3 regions of the Streptomyces sp. NPDC091282 genome follow, and region 1 is predicted to be linked to each of the others. Evidence: riboswitches for the same ligand, from Rfam matches in the RefSeq annotation. Region 1 holds a riboswitch; each other region holds the start of a gene.
The links. Region 1 has a riboswitch for ZMP and ZTP ahead of ACIQOE_RS15745 (glycine hydroxymethyltransferase). Riboswitches for the same ligand answer to the same signal wherever they lie in the genome.
Positions count from the first base shown of each region.

Region 2: another riboswitch for ZMP and ZTP. It lies ahead of ACIQOE_RS39300 (phosphoribosylaminoimidazolecarboxamide formyltransferase); the one in region 1 lies ahead of ACIQOE_RS15745 (glycine hydroxymethyltransferase).
Region 3: another riboswitch for ZMP and ZTP. It lies ahead of ACIQOE_RS34100 (bifunctional 5,10-methylenetetrahydrofolate dehydrogenase/5,10-methenyltetrahydrofolate cyclohydrolase); the one in region 1 lies ahead of ACIQOE_RS15745 (glycine hydroxymethyltransferase).

Region 1 covers NZ_JBIVUX010000003.1:408,935-416,604, forward strand. Annotated here, with positions in the region: gene ACIQOE_RS15710 (carboxymuconolactone decarboxylase family protein) at 19-516, opposite strand; gene ACIQOE_RS15715 (PLP-dependent aminotransferase family protein) at 563-1,993, shown strand; gene ACIQOE_RS15720 (helix-turn-helix domain-containing protein) at 2,005-2,226, opposite strand; gene ACIQOE_RS15725 (DUF2975 domain-containing protein) at 2,226-2,717, opposite strand; gene ACIQOE_RS15730 (DMT family transporter) at 2,789-3,616, opposite strand; gene ACIQOE_RS15735 (hypothetical protein) at 3,749-4,096, shown strand; gene ACIQOE_RS15740 (glutathionylspermidine synthase family protein) at 4,104-5,288, shown strand; ZMP/ZTP riboswitch at 5,352-5,441, shown strand; gene ACIQOE_RS15745 (glycine hydroxymethyltransferase) at 5,474-6,928, shown strand; gene trpS (tryptophan--tRNA ligase) at 7,070-7,670, shown strand, end outside.
Region 2 covers NZ_JBIVUX010000013.1:138,628-146,297, reverse strand. Annotated here, with positions in the region: gene ACIQOE_RS39325 (ABATE domain-containing protein) at 1-326, shown strand, start outside; gene ACIQOE_RS39320 (deoxynucleoside kinase) at 412-1,074, opposite strand; gene ACIQOE_RS39315 (MFS transporter) at 1,199-2,410, opposite strand; gene ACIQOE_RS39310 (DeoR/GlpR family DNA-binding transcription regulator) at 2,501-3,265, shown strand; gene ACIQOE_RS39305 (hypothetical protein) at 3,365-4,360, shown strand; ZMP/ZTP riboswitch at 4,458-4,546, shown strand; gene ACIQOE_RS39300 (phosphoribosylaminoimidazolecarboxamide formyltransferase) at 4,577-5,731, shown strand; gene ACIQOE_RS39295 (EF-hand domain-containing protein) at 5,763-6,287, opposite strand; gene ACIQOE_RS39290 (phosphocholine-specific phospholipase C) at 6,531-7,670, shown strand, end outside.
Region 3 covers NZ_JBIVUX010000009.1:127,197-134,866, reverse strand. Annotated here, with positions in the region: gene ACIQOE_RS34130 (hypothetical protein) at 1-120, shown strand, start outside; gene ACIQOE_RS34125 (MBL fold metallo-hydrolase) at 144-773, opposite strand; gene ACIQOE_RS34120 (S-(hydroxymethyl)mycothiol dehydrogenase) at 773-1,861, opposite strand; gene ACIQOE_RS34115 (ABC transporter ATP-binding protein) at 2,044-3,822, shown strand; gene ACIQOE_RS34110 (hypothetical protein) at 3,876-4,172, opposite strand; gene ACIQOE_RS34105 (nuclear transport factor 2 family protein) at 4,344-4,709, shown strand; ZMP/ZTP riboswitch at 4,882-4,964, shown strand; gene ACIQOE_RS34100 (bifunctional 5,10-methylenetetrahydrofolate dehydrogenase/5,10-methenyltetrahydrofolate cyclohydrolase) at 4,991-5,839, shown strand; gene ACIQOE_RS34095 (CU044_5270 family protein) at 5,840-6,826, opposite strand; gene ACIQOE_RS34090 (sigma-70 family RNA polymerase sigma factor) at 6,819-7,361, opposite strand; gene ctaD (cytochrome c oxidase subunit I) at 7,467-7,670, shown strand, end outside.

The sequences.
Region 1 (7,670 bases):
GACGGTCGGCGGCCCTGCCTACGCGTGCTGCCCCGGCGTGTAGTGCCCCGGCACCAGGCGGCAGGTCACCCCGAACCGGTTCCAGGCGTTGATCACCGTGATCGCGGCGATCAGCTGCGCCAGCTCCGTCTCGCCGAAGTGCTTGGCGGCCCGCTCGTAGACGGCGTCCGGCACGAAGCCGTCCGTCAGGACGGTCACGGCCTCCGTCAGCCCCAGCGCCGCCAGCTCCTTCTCGGTGTAGAAGTGCTCGGACTCCTCCCAGGCGCTGAGCTGGATGATCCGCTCGACGCTCTCGCCCTGCGCGAGCGCGTCCTTGCTGTGCATGTCCACGCAGAGCGCGCAGCGGTTGAGCTGCGAGGCCCGGATCTTCACCAGCTCCAGGAGCTTCGGGTCCAGGCCCCTGCGGGCGGCGGTGTCCAGCCGGACCATCGCCCGGAAGACGTCGGGCACCAGCTCCGACCAGGGCAGACGGGGGGTGTGTTCGGGTGCGTACTCGGACGGTTGTTCTGTGGTCATATCTCGACCCTAGGAGTCAGGCAGCCCAGGAGTATGGTCCATTTCCATGGCGAGAACATGGGCCACTCTGGGAATCGACCTCCATCTGGAGCCGGCCGGTCCGGGGCTGCGCCGGGGGCTGACCGACGCCCTGCGGGAAGCCGTCCGCGGCGGCCGGCTGGTCCCCGGCACCCGGCTGCCCTCCTCGCGGTCCCTCGCCGCCGACCTCGGGATCGCCCGCAACACCGTCGCCGACGCCTACGCCGACCTGGTCGCCGAGGGCTGGCTCACCGCCCGCCAGGGCTCCGGCACGCGGGTCGCGGCCAGGGAGCCGACACCCTCGCCCGACGGGCCCCGCGCACCGGCGCCCGCGCCCGGCGCGAGCGCCCGCCTTCCCGCCTACGACCTGCGCGCCGGCCACCCCGACGTCTCCGCCTTCCCGCGCACGGAGTGGCTCAGGGCGGCCCGCCGCGCCCTCACCGCAGCCCCCAACGAGGCCTTCGGCTACGGCGATCCGCGCGGCCGCGTCGAACTGCGCACCGCGCTCGCCGCCTACCTCGCCCGCGCCCGGGGCGTGCGCGCCGACCCCGAACGCATCGTGATCTGCGCCGGGTTCGCCCACGGCCTCGGCCTGCTCGGCCAACTGCTGCGGGCCCGCGGGGCGGACACGGTCGCGGTGGAGTCGTACGGCCTCGACGAGCACTGGCGGCTGCTGAGCGCGGCCGGACTGCGCACCCGCCCGCTGCCCTTCGACCGGCTCGGCACCGACACCACACGGCTGTCCCGGGGGCCGGCGGCGGTGCTGCTGACCCCGGCCCACCAGTTCCCGATGGGCGTGCCGCTGCACCGCGACCGGCGGGCCGCCGTCGTGGACTGGGCGCGGCGCACCGGCGGTCTGGTCCTGGAGGACGACTACGACGGGGAGTTCCGCTACGACCGCCGTCCGGTCGGCGCGCTCCAGGGCCTGGCCCCCGACGAGGTCGTCTACCTGGGCACGGCCAGCAAGTCCCTGGCACCCGGGCTGCGGCTGGCCTGGATGGTGCTGCCGACGGGACTGGTCCGGGAGGCGGTGGCGGTCAAGGGTGCCGTGGACGTCTGCGGGACGCCGGACCAGCTGACCCTCGCCGAGTTCATCACCTCCGGCGCGTACGACCGGCATGTGCGCGCGTCCCGTTCGCGCTACCGGCGCCGCCGGGACGCCCTGGTCGCGGCCCTCGCCGAGCACGCCCCGCGGATCGAGGTCACCGGCATCGCGGCCGGCCTGCACATGCTGCTGCGGCTGCCGCCCGGCACCGAGCGCCGGGTGATCGGTGCCGCCGCCGGCCTCGGCCTCGCCCTCGACGGCCTCACCCCGCGCCACCGGCATCCCGACACGGCCGCCGCACCCCTGGACGCCCTCGTCCTCGGCTACGGCACCCCCGCCGACCATGCCTGGTCGGGTGCGCTGGACCTGCTGTGCACGGTGCTGTCGGACCCGGCCGTGACCGGCACCGGCTGAACCCGGGCGGCTCAGCCGCCCGCGGCCTCCTCGGCCTCCCAGCGCAGCAGGTCGCCGGGCTGGCACTCCAGCGCCTCGCAGAGCGCGGCGAGCGTCGCGAACCGCACCGCCTTGGCGCGGCCGTTCTTGAGCACGGCGAGGTTGGCGGGCGTGATCCCGACCCGCTCCGCCAGCTCGCCCACGGACATCTTCCGCCTGGCCAGCATCACGTCGATGTCGACGGTGATGGGCATCAGATCACCTCGTCCAGCTCGGCCCGCATCCCGGCGGCCTCGACGTCGCGCGCGACGGCCTGGGCCAGCAGCATCCGCAGGACGAGCACGACGAGCGCGACCCCGAGGACGGCGAGGCCGATCCCGGCCATGATGACGCTGACGCCCGGGTCGTCCCGCTGGCCGGGCGCGTTGATGCCCGTGACCGTGAACCACAGCAGGGCGGCCGCCACGATCGCGCCGATCACCGTGTCGACGTACCGGAAGGCCGCGTGGGAGAAGACGGTCCCGCGGCGCACCATCGTCACCAGCCGCCACACGCAGACCACGGCCACCTGGGCCGTCACCATCCCCAGCACCGTGATCACGCGGAACGCGGTCAGCGGGACCGAGCCGTCCTCCGGGTCGTTCCCGGTGACCAGCGCCCACACCATCCCGGCCTGCACGCACACGGTGCCGGCGAGCACCACCGCGAGCACGGCGCGCAACGCGCACGTTGTCAGCTTCCCCACGACCCGTCCTCCCATCGTCTTTCGATGGGAATCTATCGAAATTCGATAGGTCGGGCAAGGGTGTGCGCGGCTCAGGCCTCCGCCTCGTCCTCCGGTGCCTCGCCGAACCGGGCCAGCGCCAGGGCCCCCGCCACGGCCACCGTGAAGCCGAGCACCCCGAGCCAGGCGAGCCCCTCGCGGGTGCGGTCGCCGAGCCAGACCACGCCGACCGCCGCCGGGCCGATCGTCTCGCCGATCACCATCCCCGCCGTCGCCGTGGTCACCGAGCCGCGCTGCAGCGCCGAGGTCAGCAGCAGGAAGGCGCCGCCGCCGCCGACCAGCAGCGCGTAGAGCGCCGGGTCGGTGAACAGACCGGCCGGACGCAGGGTGTCGACGAGCCGCACCGACACCTCCACCACCCCGAACCCGAACCCGGCGCCGAGGCCCAGCAGCAGCGCCCGCCCGCGCCCCGACAGCCGGCCGCCCGCGAGCCCGAGCAGCAGCACGCCCACCGCGGTCGCGAGCATGGCCCACTTCAGCGCGTCCGAACCGGCCCGGCCGCCCTCCGGTCCCGACGCCAGCCCCAGCATGGCGAGCCCCGCGCACACGACCCCGACCGCGCCCCACTCCAGCCCGCTCAGCCGCACCCGCAGCAGCCGGGCCGCGACCACCGCGGTCACCGCGAGACTGGACGCCAGCGCCGCGCTCACCGCGTAGATGGGGAGCGAGCACAGCGCCAGGATCTGGAAGACGAACCCCAGCCCGTCCAGCCCCAGTCCGGCGACGTACCGCCACTGGCGGACCGCCCGCAGCAGCAGCGCGGCCTCCCCGCCGCCGCCGTCACCGGCCGCCCGCGCGGCCACCGCCTGAAGAACCGTCGCGGTACCGAAGCAGAGCGCCGCGGCGAGAGCGCACACCATTCCGAAGAGCACACAGGGACTGTAGGGGAGGGGAGCGGGGGGTGCGGCGACCGGGCGGCCGGCGGCGCGGGGGCCGTCGGGCCGCTCGTCTAAGCTGGCGCCGGACATCGGGCCGACGGGGGAGAGACGAACATGGCCGACGCACGCGGACAGCTCCGCTCGGGCACGGTGGTCCTCGGCGGAATGGGCCTGCTGGCCGCCGCCCTCACCGCCTGCTCCTCCGAGCCCGACAAGCGCTGCGTCGACCGCGACAGCTACACCGCGGCCAGGGGCTACCGGGTCGTCTCCGACCAGAACTGCCGCTCCGCGAAGTCCTCGGCCGACGGCGCCTACTACTACGGCGGCAAGAAGAAGAGCGGCTGGGTCAGCGGCGGCTCGTTCACCGTGCCGGCCAAGGGGTCGGGCGGCTCGTCCGGCGGCCACGGCGTCCACCGCGGCGGCTTCGGTCACGGCGGCGGTCACGGCGGCTCGGGCGGCTGATCCCGCGATGGAGCGCCGTACCGTCGAACCCCGCCCCGGCTGGCAGCGGACCGTCGAGAGCCAGGGGGTGATCTACCCCCTCACCCGCCGTCCCGACGGGACCCTGCACCCCTACTGGGACGAGAGCGCGTACTACGCCTTCACCCTGGAGGAGGTGGAGGCGCTGGAGGACGTGGTCGGCGAACTGCACGCCATGTGTCTGGCGGCGGCCGGGCACATCGTGGCGCAGGATCGTTTCGCCGAACTGGGCCTCACCGATCCCCGGATACGCGCCGCCGTCACCGAGTCCTGGCACCGCCGCGCCGAACTCCCCTCCCTCTACGGCCGTTTCGACCTCCGCCACGACGGCTGCGGCCCGCCGAAGCTCCTGGAGTACAACGCCGACACCCCCACCTCCCTGGTGGAGGCCGCCTCGGCCCAGTGGTTCTGGATGGAGGACCGCTTCCCCGGCGCCGACCAGTGGAACAGCCTCCACGAACGCCTCGTCGCAGCCTGGCGGCGGCAGGCCCGGCTGCTCCCGCCCGGCGCGCCCCTGCACTTCGCCCACTCCGCCGCCGACGAACTCGGCGAGGACCTCATGACGGTCGCCTACCTGAAGGAGACCGCCGAGCAGGCGGGCCTGGACACCGAGTGGATCTCCATGGAGGAGATCGGCTGGGACACCCTGTCCGGGCGCTTCGTGGACAACGGTCTCCGGTTCATCCGCAGCTGCTTCAAGCTCTACCCCTGGGAATGGCTCACCACGGACGCCTTCGCCGGCCACGTCCTGGACACCCTGGACAACGGCGGCGGCACCGGAACCACGATGTGGATCGAACCGGCCTGGAAGATGCTTCTGAGCAACAAGGCCCTGCTGGCGATCCTCTGGGAGCTGTACCCGGGGCACCCGAACCTGCTGCCGGCCTACGTCGACGGCCCGCGGGAGCTGGCGGCCGGCCAGGGCTACGTCAGCAAGCCGCTGCTGGGCCGGGAGGGCGACGGCGTGCGGGTGCATCCGCCGGGCGAGGCCCCCGTCGTACGCCAAGAGGCCTGCTGCTACCAGGAGTTGGCTCCCCTGCCGGCCTTCGACGGCAACCACGTGGTGCTGGGCGCGTGGGTGGTGGGGGAGGAGGCGGCGGGCCTGGGCATCCGCGAGTCCCGGGGCCTGGTCACGGACGACCAGGCCCGCTTCCTGCCCCACGTGATCCTCTGACGGGCAGGGCCGCCCGACTGGTGGACGTCCAGCCCCCCGGGACGGGCCCGCCGGGTAGTGTGACCAGCGGGCCGTGACTGGCGCGCTGGGATGGGACCGACCATCGGGGAGCGGCCCGCGACTGACCGAGTGCCGTGCGCCTGGGCCGAACCGTGAGTGCCGAACGACATGTCCGGAGGTCCCGAATGACTGACAAGTCCGCGCCCCTGTCCACCGAGTCCACCGCGTTCCGATCCGCCCTCGACGTGATCCGCGCGGTCGAGCCGCGCGTCGCCGACGCCATCGGCCAGGAGGTCCACGACCAGCGCGAGATGCTCAAGCTGATCGCCTCGGAGAACTACGCCTCCCCGGCGACCCTGCTCGCGATGGGCAACTGGTTCAGCGACAAGTACGCGGAGGGCACCGTCGGCCGCCGCTTCTACGCCGGCTGCCGCAACGTCGACACCGTCGAGGCGCTTGCCGCCGAGCACGCCCGCGAGCTGTTCGGCGCCCGGCACGCCTACGTCCAGCCGCACTCCGGCATCGACGCCAACCTGGTCGCCTTCTGGGCCGTCCTCGCCGACCGCGTCGAGGCGCCGTTCCTCCAGAGGACCGGCGTCCGCCAGATCAACGACCTGACCGAGGCCGACTGGGCCGAGCTGCGGCAGGCCTTCGGCAACCAGCGGATGCTCGGCATGTCCCTGGACGCGGGCGGCCACCTCACCCACGGCTTCCGCCCCAACATCTCCGGCAAGATGTTCGACCAGCGGTCCTACGGCACCGACCCGGCGACCGGCCTGATCGACTACGACGCGCTGCGCGCCCAGGCCCGTGACTTCAAGCCGCTGATCCTGGTGGCCGGCTACTCCGCCTACCCGCGGCTGGTGAACTTCCGGATCATGCGGGAGATCGCCGACGAGGTCGGCGCGACCCTCATGGTCGACATGGCGCACTTCGCGGGCCTGGTCGCCGGCAAGGTCCTGACCGGCGACTTCGACCCGGTCCCGCACGCCCAGATCGTCACCACGACCACCCACAAGTCGCTGCGCGGCCCGCGCGGCGGCATGGTCCTGTGCGACGACTCGCTCAAGGACCAGGTCGACCGGGGCTGCCCGATGGTCCTCGGCGGCCCGCTCCCGCACGTCATGGCCGCCAAGGCCGTCGCCCTGGCCGAGGCCCGGCAGCCCTCCTTCCAGGACTACGCCCGGCGGATCGTGGACAACTCCCGCGCGCTGGCCGACGGCCTGATGCGCCGCGGCGCCACGCTGGTGACCGGCGGCACGGACAACCACCTCAACCTGATCGACGTCGAGTCGTCGTACGGCCTCACCGGCCGGCAGGCCGAGACGGCGCTGCTCGACTCCGGCATCGTCACCAACCGCAACGCGATCCCGGCCGACCCGAACGGCGCCTGGTACACCTCCGGCATCCGCATCGGCACGCCCGCGCTCACCACCCGCGGCCTCGGCACCGCCGAGATGGACGAGGTCGCGGGCCTGATCGACCGCGTGCTGACCGCCGCCGAGCCGGGCACGACGAAGTCCGGCGCCCCGTCCAAGGCCTCCCACGTCCTGGACGAGAAGGTCTCGGCGGAGATCGCTCAGCGGGCGACGGATCTCGTCGCCGGCTTCCCGCTGTACCCGGAGATCGACCTCGGCTGATCGACGCCGGTCGGGGCAGCGCCCCTGAAGGAGCGCGGGGAACCGCGCGACGGGCCCCCGCCGGGCCCGCGGCCCCCGCGCTCCGGAACCACCCCCACCACCGGGCCGATCCCGCCCTCACCCTCTGAGAGAATGGTGAGCATGGCCTCTGACCGACCCCGCGTGCTCTCCGGCATCCAGCCCACCGCCGGCTCGTTCCACCTCGGCAACTACCTCGGCGCCGTCCGCCAGTGGGTGGCCCTCCAGGAGTCCCACGACGCCTTCTACATGGTCGTCGACCTGCACGCGATCACGGTCCCGCAGGACCCCGCCGACCTGCGCGCCAACACCCGGCTCGCCGCGGCCCAGCTGCTCGCGGCCGGCCTGGACCCGGACCGCTGCACCCTCTTCGTGCAGAGCCACGTCCCGGAGCACGCCCAGCTCGCCTGGGTCATGAACTGCCTGACCGGCTTCGGCGAGGCCAGCCGGATGACCCAGTTCAAGGACAAGGCGGCCAAGCAGGGCGCGGACCGCGCCAGCGTCGGCCTGTTCACGTACCCGATCCTCCAGGTCGCCGACATCCTGCTCTACCAGGCCAACGAGGTGCCCGTCGGCGAGGACCAGCGCCAGCACGTGGAGCTGACCCGCGACCTCGCGGAGCGCTTCAACGGCCGCTTCGGCGCGACCTTCACCGTCCCCAAGCCGTACATCCTCAAGGAGACGGCGAAGATCTACGACCTCCAGGACCCGGCGATCAAGATGA
Region 2 (7,670 bases), on a different contig from region 1:
CCGCCCTTCCCGCCGCGGTCGATGCCGTCAACGACGCGATGACCCGCGTCCCCACCGCCCCGCTGCTGCGGTGGGACGACAGGACCGGCCCCTACCGCGCCGCCGTCCACCCCACCACCGCGATCGTGGACCACGCCCTGGCCACTCTCGCGGCCGACGCCTCCGACCTGCTCACCGGCCCCGACGCGGACCGACTCACCGCCTGCGGCTCGGCACCCTGCAACCGCTACCTGCTGCGCTACGGCCGCCGCCAGTGGTGCTCCACCCGCTGCGGCGACCGCGCCCGCGCCGCCCGCGCCTACGCCCGCCGCGCCACTGCTCAGTGACGCGCGGACCGTGCGGCCGATGCCGGGCGGCGACTGAGGCGCGTCGCCCCGGCCCCCGGCACTGCTTCAGAAGAACGGAAAAGCTTCAGGCCCGGTGCCCGGCCTCCGCAAGGGCGTCGCGGACCTGCCGGGTCACGCGCGCCGCGTCCTCCGGGTTGTTCACCACGTCGGTGCTGTTCATGTCGATGACCAGGACGTCACTTGCCGAGTAATGCTCGTGCACCCACGCGTCGTACCCGGACCACAGTGCCCGGTAGTACTCCACGAGTGCGTGGTCCTGCTCGAAGTCGCGGCCGCGCAGTCCGATGCGGCTCATCACCGTCTCGAAGCTCGCCGTGAGGTAGACCATCAGATCGGGTGCCTTGCGGTACGGCAGGCCCTCGATCTCGCGCATCATCTCGTCGAGCAGCCCCTCGTACACCTGCATCTCCAGGGCGCTGATCCTGCCCAGGTCGTGATTGACCTTGGCGAAGTACCAGTCCTCGTAGATGGACCGGTCGAGGACGTTGTCGTTCTGCCGGTACGCCTCCTTGATCGAGGCGAACCGGGTCCGCAGGAAGTAGAGCTGGAGAAGGAAGGGGTAGCGATTGGCCCGTATCTCCTCGGGGCTCGCCGTGTAGAACAGCGGCAGGATCGGGTTGTCGTCCACGCTCTCGTAGAAGACCTTGCTGCCCAGTTCCTTGGCGAGCAGTTCGGCGACGCTCGTCTTGCCGATCCCGATCATGCCTCCGACGACGATCACCGACATGCCTCACTTCTCCAGGGGTCTCAGGGCCGTGAGCGAGGTCCGCCGACGACCCTCAACAAAACCACGAGGCGCCGCAGAGCCACAAAAGCACCCCTCGTCTGTCACCCGCGCCGCGCCGCAGCCGTCAGGAAGCCGCCTCGGCGGATCGGGGCCGGGCGTCGGTGACGGGGCCGCCGGCCGCGGGCGTACGCAGGACTCCGGCCGCCGCCGCGGCGACGACGCAGAAGAGCGCCGGAAGCAGGAAGGTGTGGTTGAGGGCCATCACGTGGGTCAGCCAGCCGATGACGGCGGGACCGGCGAGCATGCCGATGTAGCCGAGCCCGGCCACCCGTGACACGTTGGCTCCGGCCGCGGTCGGTTCGGCGTGTCCGGCGGCGCTGAACAGCTGGGGGACGCAGCCGGACAGGCCCAGGCCGAACAGGGCCCAGCCCGCCAGGGCCGCAGGGATCCACGGGGCGAGCGCCACGAGCGTGATGCCCACGGCGGCCAGGGCCGATCCGTGGCGCAGCACGTTCGCCGACCCGAAGCGGGCGGAGATGCCGTCGGCGAGGAGCCGGCCGATGGTCATGGCGGCGGCGAAGGTGCCGTAGGCGAAGGCGGCGGTGCTCTCCGGTGCGCCGAGCACGGTCTTGAGGTGCAGGGCGCTCCAGTCGTTGGCGGCGCCCTCGCACAGCATGATCAGGAACGCCAGGACGGCCAGCAACCAGATCCTCGTCGGAACGGCCCGGCTGCCGCGCACGGGCGCGCCTGCCTCGGAGGCGTCCGCGGGGTCGTGGGGCGTGGCCGGCAGGAGGCCGCGCGCCGCGCCCAGGGAGACGGCGGCGCTGAGGGCGCCGACGGCGATGAGTGCGGCGGGCACGCCCCAGCCGAGACCGAAGGCGGCGGCACCGGCGAGTGCGGCCAGGACGCCGCCGACGGAGAACGTGGCGTGGAAGGCCGACATCACCGGGCGTCCGTAGGCGTGTTCGACCTGCACGGCGTGGGCGTTCATGCTGGCGTCCAGGGTGCCGTTGCCGAAGCCGAAGGCCAGCAGAGCGGCTCCGAGGGCCCAGGGCCGGTCGGCGAGGCCGGGGAGCACGAGGGTCGCGCTGCAGAGCACCGCCGCGCCGGGTACGACGAGGCGGGAGCCGATCCGGTCGCACAGCCTGCCGCCGAGCTGCATGCCGGCGAAGGCGCCCACCCCGAGCAGGACGAGGAAGCCGCCCAGAGTCGCGTGGCTGATACCCACGCGCTCCTCGACGGCGGGGATCATCACCACCCACATGCCCAGCAGTGTGCCGTTGAGGATGAAATACACGAATGTCACGGCGCGTGCGACGCGCAGCCCTCTGTCCATGCCGAGAACCATAACGAACATCAGCGATGTTTGAAACACGGTCAATCGCACATCTCGTATGTTCGATGACGATGGTGTTGAATCACGGCTATGAGCAGCACTGCGGAACGGCATCGCCTCATCGCCCAGCAGGTCCAGGACGCGGGGACGATCACCGTCACGGACCTGGCACGCCTGACGGGCGCCTCCGAGATGACCATCCGCCGCGATCTCGACCACCTCGCCGGACAGGGGGTCCTGGAGCGGATGCGCGGCGGTGCCCGCGCACTGCTGCTGCGCGGTGAGGAGCCGCCGTTCGCCCTGCGCGTCCATGAGGCCGTCGACATCAAGCGCCGTATCGCCGCCGCGGTGGCCTCCTCGGTCACCGACGCCGAGACCGTGCTGCTCGACAGCGGCACCACCTGCCTGGAGGTCGCCCGCCTGCTGCGAGGACGGAAGATCACGGTCATGCCGCTGTCGCTCCAGGCGCTCGCCGTCCTGGCCGAGAGCCCCGAACCGACCGAACTCCTGGTCCCGGGAGGCAAGCCACGCATGCCCGAGGGGGCACTCGTGGGACCGCTGACCCTGGCCTCGCTGGGGGCGCTGCGCTTCGACACCGCCGTCCTCGGCTGCTGCGGCCTCACCGCCGACGACGGACTGACGGCCTACGACCTCGACGAGGCGATGGTGAAGAAGGCGGCCGTCGCCTCCGCACGCCGCGTGATCGCGGCCACCGACGGCAGCAAGATCGGCCGGACCGCGCGCGCGTACGTCGGCCCGCCGGCGATCATGCAAGCGGTGGTCACCGACCCCACCGCCGACCCCGCCCAACTGACCGCACTCCGGGAAGCCGGCATCGAGGTCGTCACCGCATGAACCGTCCCGCCGGGCGTGCCACAGCCTCCGCCTGCGTGATCATGAGTCATCGGACTTCTCGGGGTTCGGATGCTGTCGGTGGAACGGGAAGGCCAGTCCATGGACGATGACCGTTGGGCCGGCTGGCCCGACCGGTGGGTCGGAGCGGACTGCGACGTGCGGACGGCCGTGGGTGCGATCTCACGGCAGGTCAAGGACGGGTTGAGGTACGACGAGGTGCCTTGGCGGCGGTTCCCGCACTTCTACGGCCCCGGCGAGGAGATCCCCGGACTCCTCACCACGCTCGCCTCCGACGACGCCGAGACGGCGGACAGGGCGTTGTCGCGGCTCTGGACATGTCTTCACCACCAGGGCGGCACGACCGCGGTGGGAGCACTGGCGGTGCCGTTCCTGCTCCGGATCGCGACGAGCGGACACCGAGGACTCCGTGCCCGAACTCTTCGCCTGGTCGCGGAGACAGGCCGGTGTCAGCACATGGGCGACGGCTCGCGGGAAGGCCTGCTCCAGGTCGCCGAGGACCCGTCGGTGGTCGAGGGCAGCACGATGTGCCCCGTGGACTGGACGATCCAGGCAGCCCGTCAGGCCGTCACGGACGACCTGCACCTTCTGCTCCCCCTTCTCTCGGACCCCGACCCCGAGGTCCGCTTCGTGACGGCCTACGTCCTGGCGGCCGCGACCGGCGAGCACTCACGTGTCTCCTCGGCTCTGCAGTCCGGACTGGCGCGGGAAGACGACGCGGTGGTCCGGGTGAGCCTGATCCTGGCGATCGCCCAACTCGCCCGTGAACACCGGGATGAGCTCGCTCACACGTGGGCGCATGACCTGTGGTCGCATCCCGGGCGGCCGCCCGAGGTCCGTATCGGCGCCGGGTTGGCCTGGCTCTGCCTGGTCACCGACCCGGCCCCCGACGAACTTCGCACCCTCCTCACCGACCCCGGCATCCGTCGATACGACGACCTGCTCCAGCCGGTGCCATGGCTCACCTGGGTCGATCCCTCCGACGCCGGGCTGCGCAGTTGCATCGACGAGATGCTCATGGTGCGCACCCCTGGAAGGGCACTCGACGATTCCTGGAGTGGAAGATCGTCAAGCTGAACCCCCAGACGTCAACCGGCTGCGCGGCCGCAGAGGATCGGCCGCGCAACGACAACTTATGAACGGAATGTCAGGCGGGCCGCCCGCCGCTAGAGTTGTCCTGGGCCGCGACTGGCGCAGGTGGACAACCACCGGGGAGCGGCCGTGCCTGATCCGATGTGAGCGTCGACCGCCTGGGCGTCTCCGTCAGCGATGTCCCGCTGAGAAGGCCAAGACGTGGAACTGCGCTACGGACTCAACCCGCAACAGGAGCCTGCGTATACCGGCCCTGTGACCCCGGGCAGGTGGCCGGTTCGGCTGCTGCACGGAGAGCCGTCGTTCATCAACATGCTGGACGCCCTGAACTCGTGGCAGCTCGTGCGTGAGGCCGGCCGGGCACTGGGCAGGCCGGCGGCTGCTTCCTTCAAGCACGTCTCGCCGGCCGGCGCGGCAGTCTCCGGGGCCGTCGACGAAGTCGCCGCGGAACTCCACGGGGTCGCCGGGCACGAAGTCGGCGCGCTGGCCGGTGCCTACCTGCGGGCGCGGGACGCCGATCCCAGATCCTCCTACGGTGACTTCGCCGCCGTCTCACACCCCGTCGATGCCGAACTCGCCGAACTGCTGACCGGCATGGTCTGCGACGGCATCATCGCTCCCGGATACGAGCCGGGCGCCGTCGAGCGGCTCAGCAAGAAGAAGAACGGCCGTTTCCTGATCATGGAGGCGGACGACAGCTTCGTGCCGCCGGGCGAGGAGACGCGGGAGGTCTTCGGACTGCGCCTGACACAACGGCGCGACGACGTCGAGCTGTCCGCCGAACTGCTGGGCCACGGTGGCGACATGCTCCCCGCCGAGGCTGCGGCCGACCTGGTGCTGGGGCTGGCGGTGCTCCGCTACACCCAGTCCAACTCCGTGTGCTACGTGCGGGACGGCGTGACGCTGGGCATCGGTGCCGGTCAGCAGTCCCGGGTCGACTGCACCCGTCTGGCCGGTGCCAAGGCCGACGCCTGGTGGCTGCGCCGTCACCCGAAAGTCCGCGCGCTGTCCTTCCGCCCCGGCATCCGGCGCCAGGACCGCATCAACTGGCGGATCCGCTTCATCGAGGGCGACCTCACGCCGGACGAGGAAGGGCGGTTGGCGGAGGCGCTGGCCGCTCCAGCGGGGGAGTTCACCGCGGACGAACGCGCTCGATGGATGCGGCGGCTCGACCGGGTGGCCTTCGCCTCCGACGGCGCCCTGCCGTTCCGTGACAACGTCGATCACGCCCGGCGGCACGGTGTTCGGTACATCGCGGAGCCGGGCGGATCCATCAGGTCCGACGAGGTCGGGCAAGCCTGCCGACAGCACGGGATCACGCTGGCCCGCACCGGCCTCAGGCTGTTCCACCACTGACGGCCGCCTCCGCGGGCAGGATCCCGGGGCGTCAGGCGGAGAAGGCGGCGAGGATCCAGTGCTCGGGCACGTCGTTCTCCGGGGCGGTGAAGAACCGGTGCATGGCGTGGTCGAGGTCCTCAGGGGTGAGGGACCCGTCGCTGTCGCGGTCGAGGCGCGCGAACTCGGCCGTGGCGGCAGGATCGGTGACGTTCCGGGACTTGAGGTACTTCTCGAACTCGCTCTTGCCGATCTTGCCGTTTCCGTCCGCGTCCATCAGCGCGAAGACTCCGGCCGTCACCTCGCGGACGTAGCCGGGGAGACCGGAGACCGACTTCCCGACCATCGTCTTCTCCACGCAGGAGATCATCTCGGTCCTGGTCACCCGGGTGTCCATGTTGGAGTCGGCGGCCTTCGCGACGCCCGCGATGAACGTCCGGACGATACGGGCCCGCTGGTCCTCCGCGCTGCCCGGATCGCCGGCGGCACGCGGCAGGTCCTCGTAGTCGATGTAACCGTTCTTGCTGGTGTCGATGAGATCGAACAGGCGGAAAGCCCTGGTCTGATACGCGCCCATGGTGGTCGTCCTTCCGTGCGGCCCGGCTTCCTGGATGATCACCAGGAAAGGTAGGCGGCGACGACCGGAGAGCCGCGGCGGCACCAGCGGCGATCACCCGAAGGGGCGCAGTCCGTCGGAGGGTAACCTTCCCTTCTCCGGCTGTACGGCCGGCCGTCGGACGGCAATCTCCCTCCCGTACGCGGAGACCGCTGTCCTTGGCACGCCCCTCGACTCCCCTCCACCCACAGAGGTCGTCACGCCATGGCAGAACTCAACCGCCGTAGGTTTCTTCAGATCGCCGGCGGCACCGCCGCCACCACGATCCTGAACGAGAGCATCGCGCGAGCCGCCTCCATCGAGGCGCAGGTCTCCACCGGCACGATCCAGGACATCGAGCACATCGTCGTCCTCATGCAGGAGAACCGTTCCTTCGACCAGTACTTCGGAACGATGAAGGGTGTGCGGGGCTTCGGTGACCCGCGGCCGGTTCTCCAGGACAACGGCAAGTCCGTCTTCTACCAGTCGAACGGGACGAAGGACATCCTTCCGTTCAATCCGCAGGTCAACAACCTGGGCATGCAGTTCGTCGAGGGCCTCAACCACGACTGGGCCGGCGGCCACCAGGCGTACAACAACGGGAAGTACGACAAGTGGGTGCCGGCGAAGACCGCCACGACCATGTCGTACATGACGCGCAAGGACATACCGTTCCACTACGCCCTCGCCGACGCGTTCACGGTGTGCGACGCCTACCACTGCTCCCTGATCGGCGCGACGGACCCGAACCGCTACTACCTGTGGTCCGGTCACACCGGCAACGACGGCGTCGGCGGCGGCCCGGTCCTGGGCAACCAGGAGGCCGGGTACGGCTGGAAGACGTACCCTGAGCGCCTCGAAGCCGCCGGAATCTCCTGGAAGGTGTACCAGGACGTCGGCGACGGCCTGAACGCCGCCGGCTCCTGGGGCTGGATCAGCGATCCCTTCCGCGGCAACTACGGTGACAACTCACTGCTGTACTTCAACAACTACCGCAACGCGCAGCCCGGCAGCGCCCTGTACGAGAAGGCCCGTACCGGCACCAACGCCAAGGCGGGCGACGGCTACTTCGACCGGCTGCGCGCGGACGTGGTGAACGGCTCACTGCCCCAGGTCTCGTGGATCGCCGCGCCGGAAGCCTTCAGCGAGCACCCGAACTGGCCCGTCAACTTCGGTGCCTGGTACGTCTCCCAGGTCCTGGACGCGCTGACCGCGAACCCGGCGGTCTGGGCGAAGACGGCGCTCTTCATCACCTACGACGAGAACGACGGCTTCTTCGACCACGTGGTTCCGCCGTACCCGCCCACCTCGTCGGCGTGGGGCCTGTCCACGGCGGACGTCTCGAAGGACCTGTACGCCGGCGGC
Region 3 (7,670 bases), on a different contig from region 1:
GCGTGGCGGACCCTGCTGGAGCGGCAGCGCGACGGGCGGGACGGCTTCTACGCGGCCGTCCGCGCGGATCTGGCGCTGCCGCCCGGCCGTTCCGGACGCCTGCCGCTCGCGGAGGCCTGACGCCTCCGCGAGCGGTGTCCGGCTCAGTGGCCGCGGGCCACCCACTCCGCCAGGTGCGGGGCCTCGGCGCCGATGGTGGTCGGGTCGCCGTGTCCGGTCAGGACCTTCGTCTCCGGCGGGAGCGTGAGCAGCCTGTCGCGGATGGAGTCGATGATCGTCGGGAAGTGCGAGTAGGACCGTCCGGTCGCGCCGGGACCGCCCTGGAAGAGGGTGTCGCCGGTGAAGACGGTGGCCAGCCCCGGTTCGTACAGGCACACGGCGCCGGGCGCGTGGCCCGGTGTGTGCAGCACGGTCAGGTCGGCGCCGGCCGCCTCGATGACCATCCCGTCGGTGAGGTGGTTGTCGGGATCGCGGTCGGGGTGGGTGAGCTTCCACAGCGGCAGGTCGTCGGGGTGCAGCCAGATCTTGGCGCCGGTCAGGTCCGCGAGGGCGGGCGCGGCGTCGATGTGGTCGTTGTGGGCGTGGGTGCAGACGATCGCCTTCAGGACCCGGTCCTCGACGGCCTCGGCGATGGCCTCGGCGTCGTGGGCGGCGTCGATGACGATCACCTCGCGTTCGTCGCCGATGATCCAGACGTTGTTCTCGACGTCCCAGGTGCCGCCGTCGAGGGTGAACTGCCCGGCGGTGACGAGACGTTCGATGCGGGTGGTCATCAGAGCACCACCACCGAGCGCAGCACGTCGCCGCCGTGCATCCGGTCGAAGGCCTTCTCGACCTCGTCGAGCCGGACGGTCTCGGTGACGAAGGCGTCCAGCGGCAGCCGGCCCTGCAGGTGCAGGTCGATCAGCATCGGGAAGTCCCGGCTGGGCAGACAGTCGCCGTACCAGCTGGACTTGAGGGCGCCGCCGCGGCCGAAGACGTCCAGGAGCGGCAGTTCGAGCTTCATCTCGGGCGTGGGCACGCCGACGAGGACGACGGTGCCGGCCAGGTCGCGGGCGTAGAACGCCTGCCGGTAGGTCTCCGGGCGGCCGACCGCCTCGATGACGACGTCGGCGCCGAAGCCGCCGGTCAGCTCGCGGATCGCCTCGACGGGATCGGTCTCGCGCGAGTTGACCGTGTGGGTGGCGCCCAGGGTGCGGGCCGTCGCCAGCTTCCGGTCGTCGATGTCGACGGCGATGATCTTCGCGGCGCCCGCCAGGTTCGACCCGGCGATCGCCGCGTCGCCGACCCCGCCGCAGCCGATCACGGCGACCGAGTCGCCGCGGCCGACCCCGCCCGTGTTGATGGCGGCGCCGATGCCGGCCATCACCCCGCAGCCGAGCAGTCCGGCGACCGCCGGGGAGACGGCCGGGTCGACCTTGGTGCACTGCCCGGCGGCCACCAGCGTCTTCTCCGCGAAGGCGCCGATGCCGAGCGCCGGTGACAGCTCCTGCCCGGTCGAGGCGAGGGTCATCTTCTGCTTCGCGTTGTGCGTGTCGAAGCAGTACCAGGGGCGGCCGCGCAGGCAGGCCCGGCACTGGCCGCACACGGCACGCCAGTTGAGGATCACGAAGTCACCGGGGGCCACGTCCGTGACGCCCTCGCCGACCGACTCCACCACTCCGGCGGCCTCGTGGCCGAGCAGGAACGGGAACTCGTCGTTGATCCCGCCCTGCTTGTAGTGCAGATCGGTGTGACAGACCCCGCAGGCCTGCACCTGTACGACGGCTTCGCCGGGCCCCGGGTCCGGCACCACGATCGTCTCGACCCGCACCGGCTCGTCCTTGCCCGGTGCGATCACGCCGCGTACTTCCTGCGCCATGGACCTGACCCTTTCGTCGCTCTGCTGACCTGCCTGTTCCGACCCTACGCGGGACCGGCCGCCGCGGCACGGAGCACGTCGGTCACCGCGGATCTTTCCCCCGGCCGACCGCCTTCCGCCCCGGCGCCGGGGCGGACCGACGTAGCCTTGGTGGGCCGCCCACCGTCCGGACGAGGAGCACCGTGACCACCGCAGACGCCCTTGTGCCGGTACGGACCGCGGGCCGCCCCGGTCCGTCCGCGTTCCGGCTGCTCCTGAGCTATGTCCGGCCGCACCGCTGGGCCCTGTTGGCGGGTGCGGTGCTCTCGCTGCTGACGGGCGCGACCGCACTGCTGCTGCCGCTGGTGGCGCGGGGCCTGATCGAGGACCTGTCCCACGACCGTTCGGTGTCGGGGAAGTTGCTCGCGATGGCGGCTCTGGTGATCACCAACACCGTCGTGGGCGCGCTGGGTTCCTACGTCCTGCGGCGCACCGCCGAGTCGGTGGTGCTCGGCGCCCGGCGCACCCTGTCGTCGTACCTGCTGCGGCTGCGGATCGCCGCGGTGGACCGCACCGAACCCGGTGACCTGATGGCGCGGATCACCTCGGACACCACGCTGCTGCGCGAGGTCACCACGGATTCGCTGGTCGCGCTCGGCACCGGCGGCCTCACCCTGGTCGCCACCGTGGTGATGATGGGGGTCGTCGACCCGGTGCTGCTGGGCGTCACGCTCGCGGTGATCGCCGGGGCGGGCACCGTCCTGGGCACGATCGTGCCGCGCATCCACCGGGCGAGCCGGCGGGCGCAGGACGCGGTCGGGGTGATGGGGGCGTCGCTGGAGCGGGTGCTGGGCGCGCTGCGCACCGTGAAGGCGTCGGGCGCCGAGCCCCGCGAGGAGCGTGCGCTGCACGAGGCCGCCGAGGAGTCCTGGCGGCAGAGCGTGCGGGCCGCCAAGTGGTCGGCCGCGGCCGGCAACACGGCGGGACTCGCGATGCAGCTGGCGTTCATCACGGTGCTGGCGGTGGGCGGGGCGCGGGTGGCGACCGGTGCGATCGGCATCGGCACGCTGGTGGCGTTCCTGCTCTACGTCTTCTACCTGATGTCGCCGATCCAGCAGGTCGTCGGCGCCGTCACGCAGTACCAGACCGGGGCCGGCGCGCTCGCCCGGATCCGGGAGGCGCTGGAGCTGCCCGCCGAACCGCCCTTCGTGCCCGTCGACTTGCCGGCGGCCGGCGCCGAACCGGCCGCCGTCGCCTTCACCGACGTACGGTTCCGGTACGCCGACGACCTGCCGTACGTGCACCACGGGGTCAGTTTCGCGGTGCCCGCCCGGGGCATGACGGCCTTCGTCGGCCCGTCCGGCGCGGGCAAGACCACCGTCTTCTCGCTGATCGAGCGGTTCTACGACCCGGAGTCCGGCACGATCACCCTCGACGGCCGCCCGCTCGCCGACTGGGAGCTGCCCCGGCTGCGTTCGGCCATCGGCTACGTCGAGCAGGACGCGCCGGTGCTGTCGGGGTCGTTGCGGGACAACCTGCTCCTCGGCAACCCGGAGGCGGACGAGGGCACGGTGACGCGGGTGCTGAAGACGACCCGGCTGGACGGCCTGGTGGAGCGGCTGCCGCAGGGTCTGGAGACGCTGGTGGGGCACCGCGGGACCAAGTTGTCGGGCGGGGAGCGGCAACGGGTCGCGATCGCGCGGGCGTTGCTGCGCCGGCCCCGGCTGCTGCTCCTCGACGAGGCCACCTCGCAGCTGGACGCGGTGAACGAGGCGGCCCTGCGGGACACCGTCGCCGACGTGGCGCGGTCGACCACGGTGCTGGTGGTCGCGCACCGGCTGTCGACGGTGACGACGGCCGACCGGATCGTGGTGATGGACGCGGGCCGGGTCCGCGCGGTGGGCACGCACCGGGAGCTGGTGGCCGGGGATCCGCTGTACGCGGAGCTGGCGGCGACCCAGTTCCTGGCCGCCGGGCACTGAGCACGGCGAAGGGCCGTCCCCGCGGCGGGGACGGCCCTCGGGTGCGGCCGGGGTCAGGCCTCGATGCCCGGCAGCAGTCCCATGGCGGGCGCGGCCAGGTCGGTGAGCTGGTGCAGTTCGCCCAGCTTCTGGAGCCCGTTCAGTCCCTGCAGCTGCTCCGAGACCTTGGGGATCTCGTCCTGGTGCTCCGCCGGGATGCCGATGCGCGAGACCGAGTCGAGCACGCCGAGCGCGGTGAGCTTCCCGGGGTCGTGTGCGCTCGCGTCGGCCGCGTTCGCCAGCGGCGCGGCGAGGCCGGTGACCCCGACGGCAAGGCCGACGGCGGCGACGATACGTCGTGTTGAGATCATGTCTCCAGCAACGGCCGGAGTGCCCGCCCGGACACGGGCGGGCACTCCCGCTCACCCGTCAGGCGGAGCGTGCGGCCTGCGCTTGCCGAGCCGGGCGGGGCGGAGGAGGCTCGAAGACGGGGCTGCCGCGGCCCGCTCCGCATCGGCCGCGGGCTCCCGCTGGAGGTCACCATGGGCACCGCGCCGGGCTCCACGTTCGACACCGAGACGCTGCGCCGGGCCATCGAGGGCAACACGGGCAACAGTCTGCTGGCGCTCTACGCGGACGACGCCGAGATCCGCATCGTCGACCGCACCGCGCAGCCGAGCCACCCCAGGGTCCTGCACGGCCGCGGGGACATCGCCGCGCTGCTGGACGACGTCTACAGCCGGGACATGACGCACACCCTGGACCAGTGCGTCGTCCAGGGCGACCGGGCCGCCTACAGCGAGTCCTGCGAGTACGCGGACGGCGTCCGGGTGCTCGCCGAGTCGATGATCACGCTGCGCGACGGGAAGATCGCCGAACAGATCATCGTCCAGGCATGGGACGAGTAGCCGCCAGGGCCGCAAGGGCCCAGGTCAGCGCTCGGCTGACCTGGACCTTCTCGGCGCGGGCCGGGCTGGGACAGCGGCGTCGGGCCCGTCCTCGCACCTCCGCCGTGCTGCTCCGAGCGCTGCTGCGGGCGGCGCATCGCCGCGGGAGTCGCTGAGCGCCTCGGTTACCCTGGGCTCGGGCCGTGACTGGCGCTGAGGTGGAGCACCACCGTGGAGCGGCCCGCACTGTCGATGCCGTGCGCCTGGGCGATCAAGGTCGAATCAGCTCAGGAGTGTGCCGCATGACCCATGCCCGACTCATGGACGGAACCGCCGTCGCCCGCCGGATCGTCGAGGAGACCGCGGAGCGCGCCGCCGCCCTCACCGCGCGCACCGGCGTCACGCCGTGCCTGGCCACCGTGCTGGTCGGCGAGGACCCGGCCTCCGTCACCTATGTGCGGATGAAGCAGAACCGCAGCCGCAAGGCCGGTATCGCCTCCCGGCACGTGGCGCTGCCCGCCGCCACGACCACCGAGGAACTCGTCGCCGTCCTGCGGGAGTTGTCGGCCGATCCGGCGGTGCACGGCATCCTGCTCCAGCACCCGGTCGGCGAACACATCGACGAGCGGGCCGCGTTCGAGGCGATCGCGCCGGAGAAGGACGTGGACGGCGTCACCTTCGCGTCGTTCGCGACGATGAGCTTCGGGCTGCCGGGCTTCGTCTCCTGCACGCCGGGAGGCATCCTGCGCCTCCTGGACGCGTACGACGTCGACCCGGCCGGCAAGCGCGCGGTGGTGGTGGGCCGCAGCGCGATCCTCGGCAAGCCGGCCGGCATGCTGCTGCTCGCCCGCGACGCCACCGTCACCTACTGCCACTCCCGTACCCGTGATCTGCCGGCCGCCGTGCGGGAGGCGGACATCGTGGTCGCCGCGGTCGGCCGCCCGCGGCTGGTCCGGGGCCAGGACATCAAGCCGGGGGCGGTGGTGCTCGACGCCGGCTACAACGAGGGCAACGTCGGCGACGTCGACTTCGACTCCGCCGTCGAGCGGGCCTCGCTGATCACTCCGGTGCCGGGCGGGGTCGGTCCGATGACCATCGCCGTGCTGCTGGAGCAGACCGTCGAGGCCGCCGCCCGGCAGCTGGGGGCGTGATCAGCGCATCCAGGCGCTGTAGTCCATGACGTCACCGGCCCGCACGCCGTACTCGGGGTCGTCGCGGGTGAACGTGGTCTCCAGGCCGAGGACGGTGCCGGTGGCCGGGTCCAGGATCAGCATCCGCCGCCCGCCCGGGGCCGCGTCGAGGACGTACGCCTGCCCGGTCCGGCCGAGCCGGTCGGTGACCCGGCCGGCCGGCCGCAGTCCGGGGGCCTCGGCGAGGAGCGCGGCCAGGGCGGCCGTCTCCCGCGCGCCGAGCGTCCAGTTGTCCAGCAGTTCCCGGGTGGCGTCCAGGAGCTCCGGCGTGGTGAGGGTGCGGGTGCCGCCGCCGGCCAGCTCGGTCAGGTAGGTGCGCAGCCTCGCCGGGTCGTGCGGCGGTGTGCCGTACGGCGGGGCGTCGCCCCACATCGGCGGGAAGGTGCGGCGGCTGAGCACGTGGCCGTCCTCGACCGGCCGCGTCCGGTCGCCGTCGTCGGTGAGGACCGGGCGGCCGGGGCGGGCCGGGTCGGTGGCCACGACGACCTCGGTGTGGGTGCCGTCCGCCGCCCAGCGCACCACCCGTTCCTCGGGCAGCGTGACCGGCGGCCTGCCGTCGCTCATGCCGAGGCTCCAGGACTGCACGTGCGTGCCCTGCCGCAGGGCCGGTGACCCGTCCCGGGCCGCCGCCGCGGCCAGTTCCGCGACGTCGGCCAGCGGGACGGGCGCGGAGTGGGCGCGGACGGCGAGCGGGCGGGGCGCGGCCACCGCGGGGGTGCCGGCGGGACCGCCCTGGAGCACGGCGAGCGCGGTGACGGCGGCGGCGAGGGCCGCGGCGAGCGACCAGACCAGCCGCCGCGACCGGGGCCGGGGGCGTGGGCGCGGGGTGTCGTGCAGCAGCCGGGCGAGGTGCCGTTCGGCGGTGTGGTCCAAGGGTCCGTCGCCGTAGTGGGGGCCGCCGGCGGGTACCGGGTCGGCGGTGCGCAGCAGGTCGAGTTCGTCAGCCATGGCGGTGTCCCTCGGAGAGTGCCTCGGCGGCAGGGGGGCGCAGTCGGTCGATCTCGGCTCTGAGCCGGCGGCGGGCGCGGTGCAGCCGCATCGCGGCGGCCCGGCTGCCGCAGCCCAGGACGACCGCGACCTCGTCGACGCCCAGGTCCTCCCAGGCGGTCAGGCGCAGGACCTCCTGGTCGGCCGGGGAGAGCCGGCCCAGTGCCTCGTGCACCCAGGAGCCGGGCCGGTCGGTGTCCGGTCCGGCCACGGTCTGCCGTCCGTGGGCGGTCTCGTCGTTGCCGAGCCGGTCCACCAGCCGGCGCCGGCGCCCCTGTCCGCGTACCGCGTTGGCGAGGCAGTTGCGTGCCACGCCGTACAGCCAGGGCAGCGGGGTCGCCGGAAGGTCGGCGCGGCGGCGCCAGGCCACGGTGAACACGTCTGCCACCACTTCCTCCACCTCGCCGGTCCGCCCGTCCAGTCGCCGCGCGACATAACGGCTGACCGCCCAGTAGTGCTCGCGATAGGCAGCGGCGAAGGTCTCGTCGTTGCTCATGTCGTGTTCGTGTCCGGCACCTTCCCGATCGTCACACCCTTGCTGGTGACGCTCGTCGCATCCGTCGAGTGTGACCGGCGCGATCGGCCCGGACACAGGCGGGGCATGAGGAACCTCAAGTGGCTCACGACCACCGACCACAAGACGATCGGGACGCTGTACCTGGTCACGGCGTTCTCGTTCTTCTGCCTCGGCGGCGTGATGGCCCTGTTCATGCGCGCGGAGCTGGCCCGGCCAGGTCTGCAGATCATGTCGAACGAGCAGTTCAACCAGGCGTTCACGATGCACGGCACGATCATGCTGCTGATG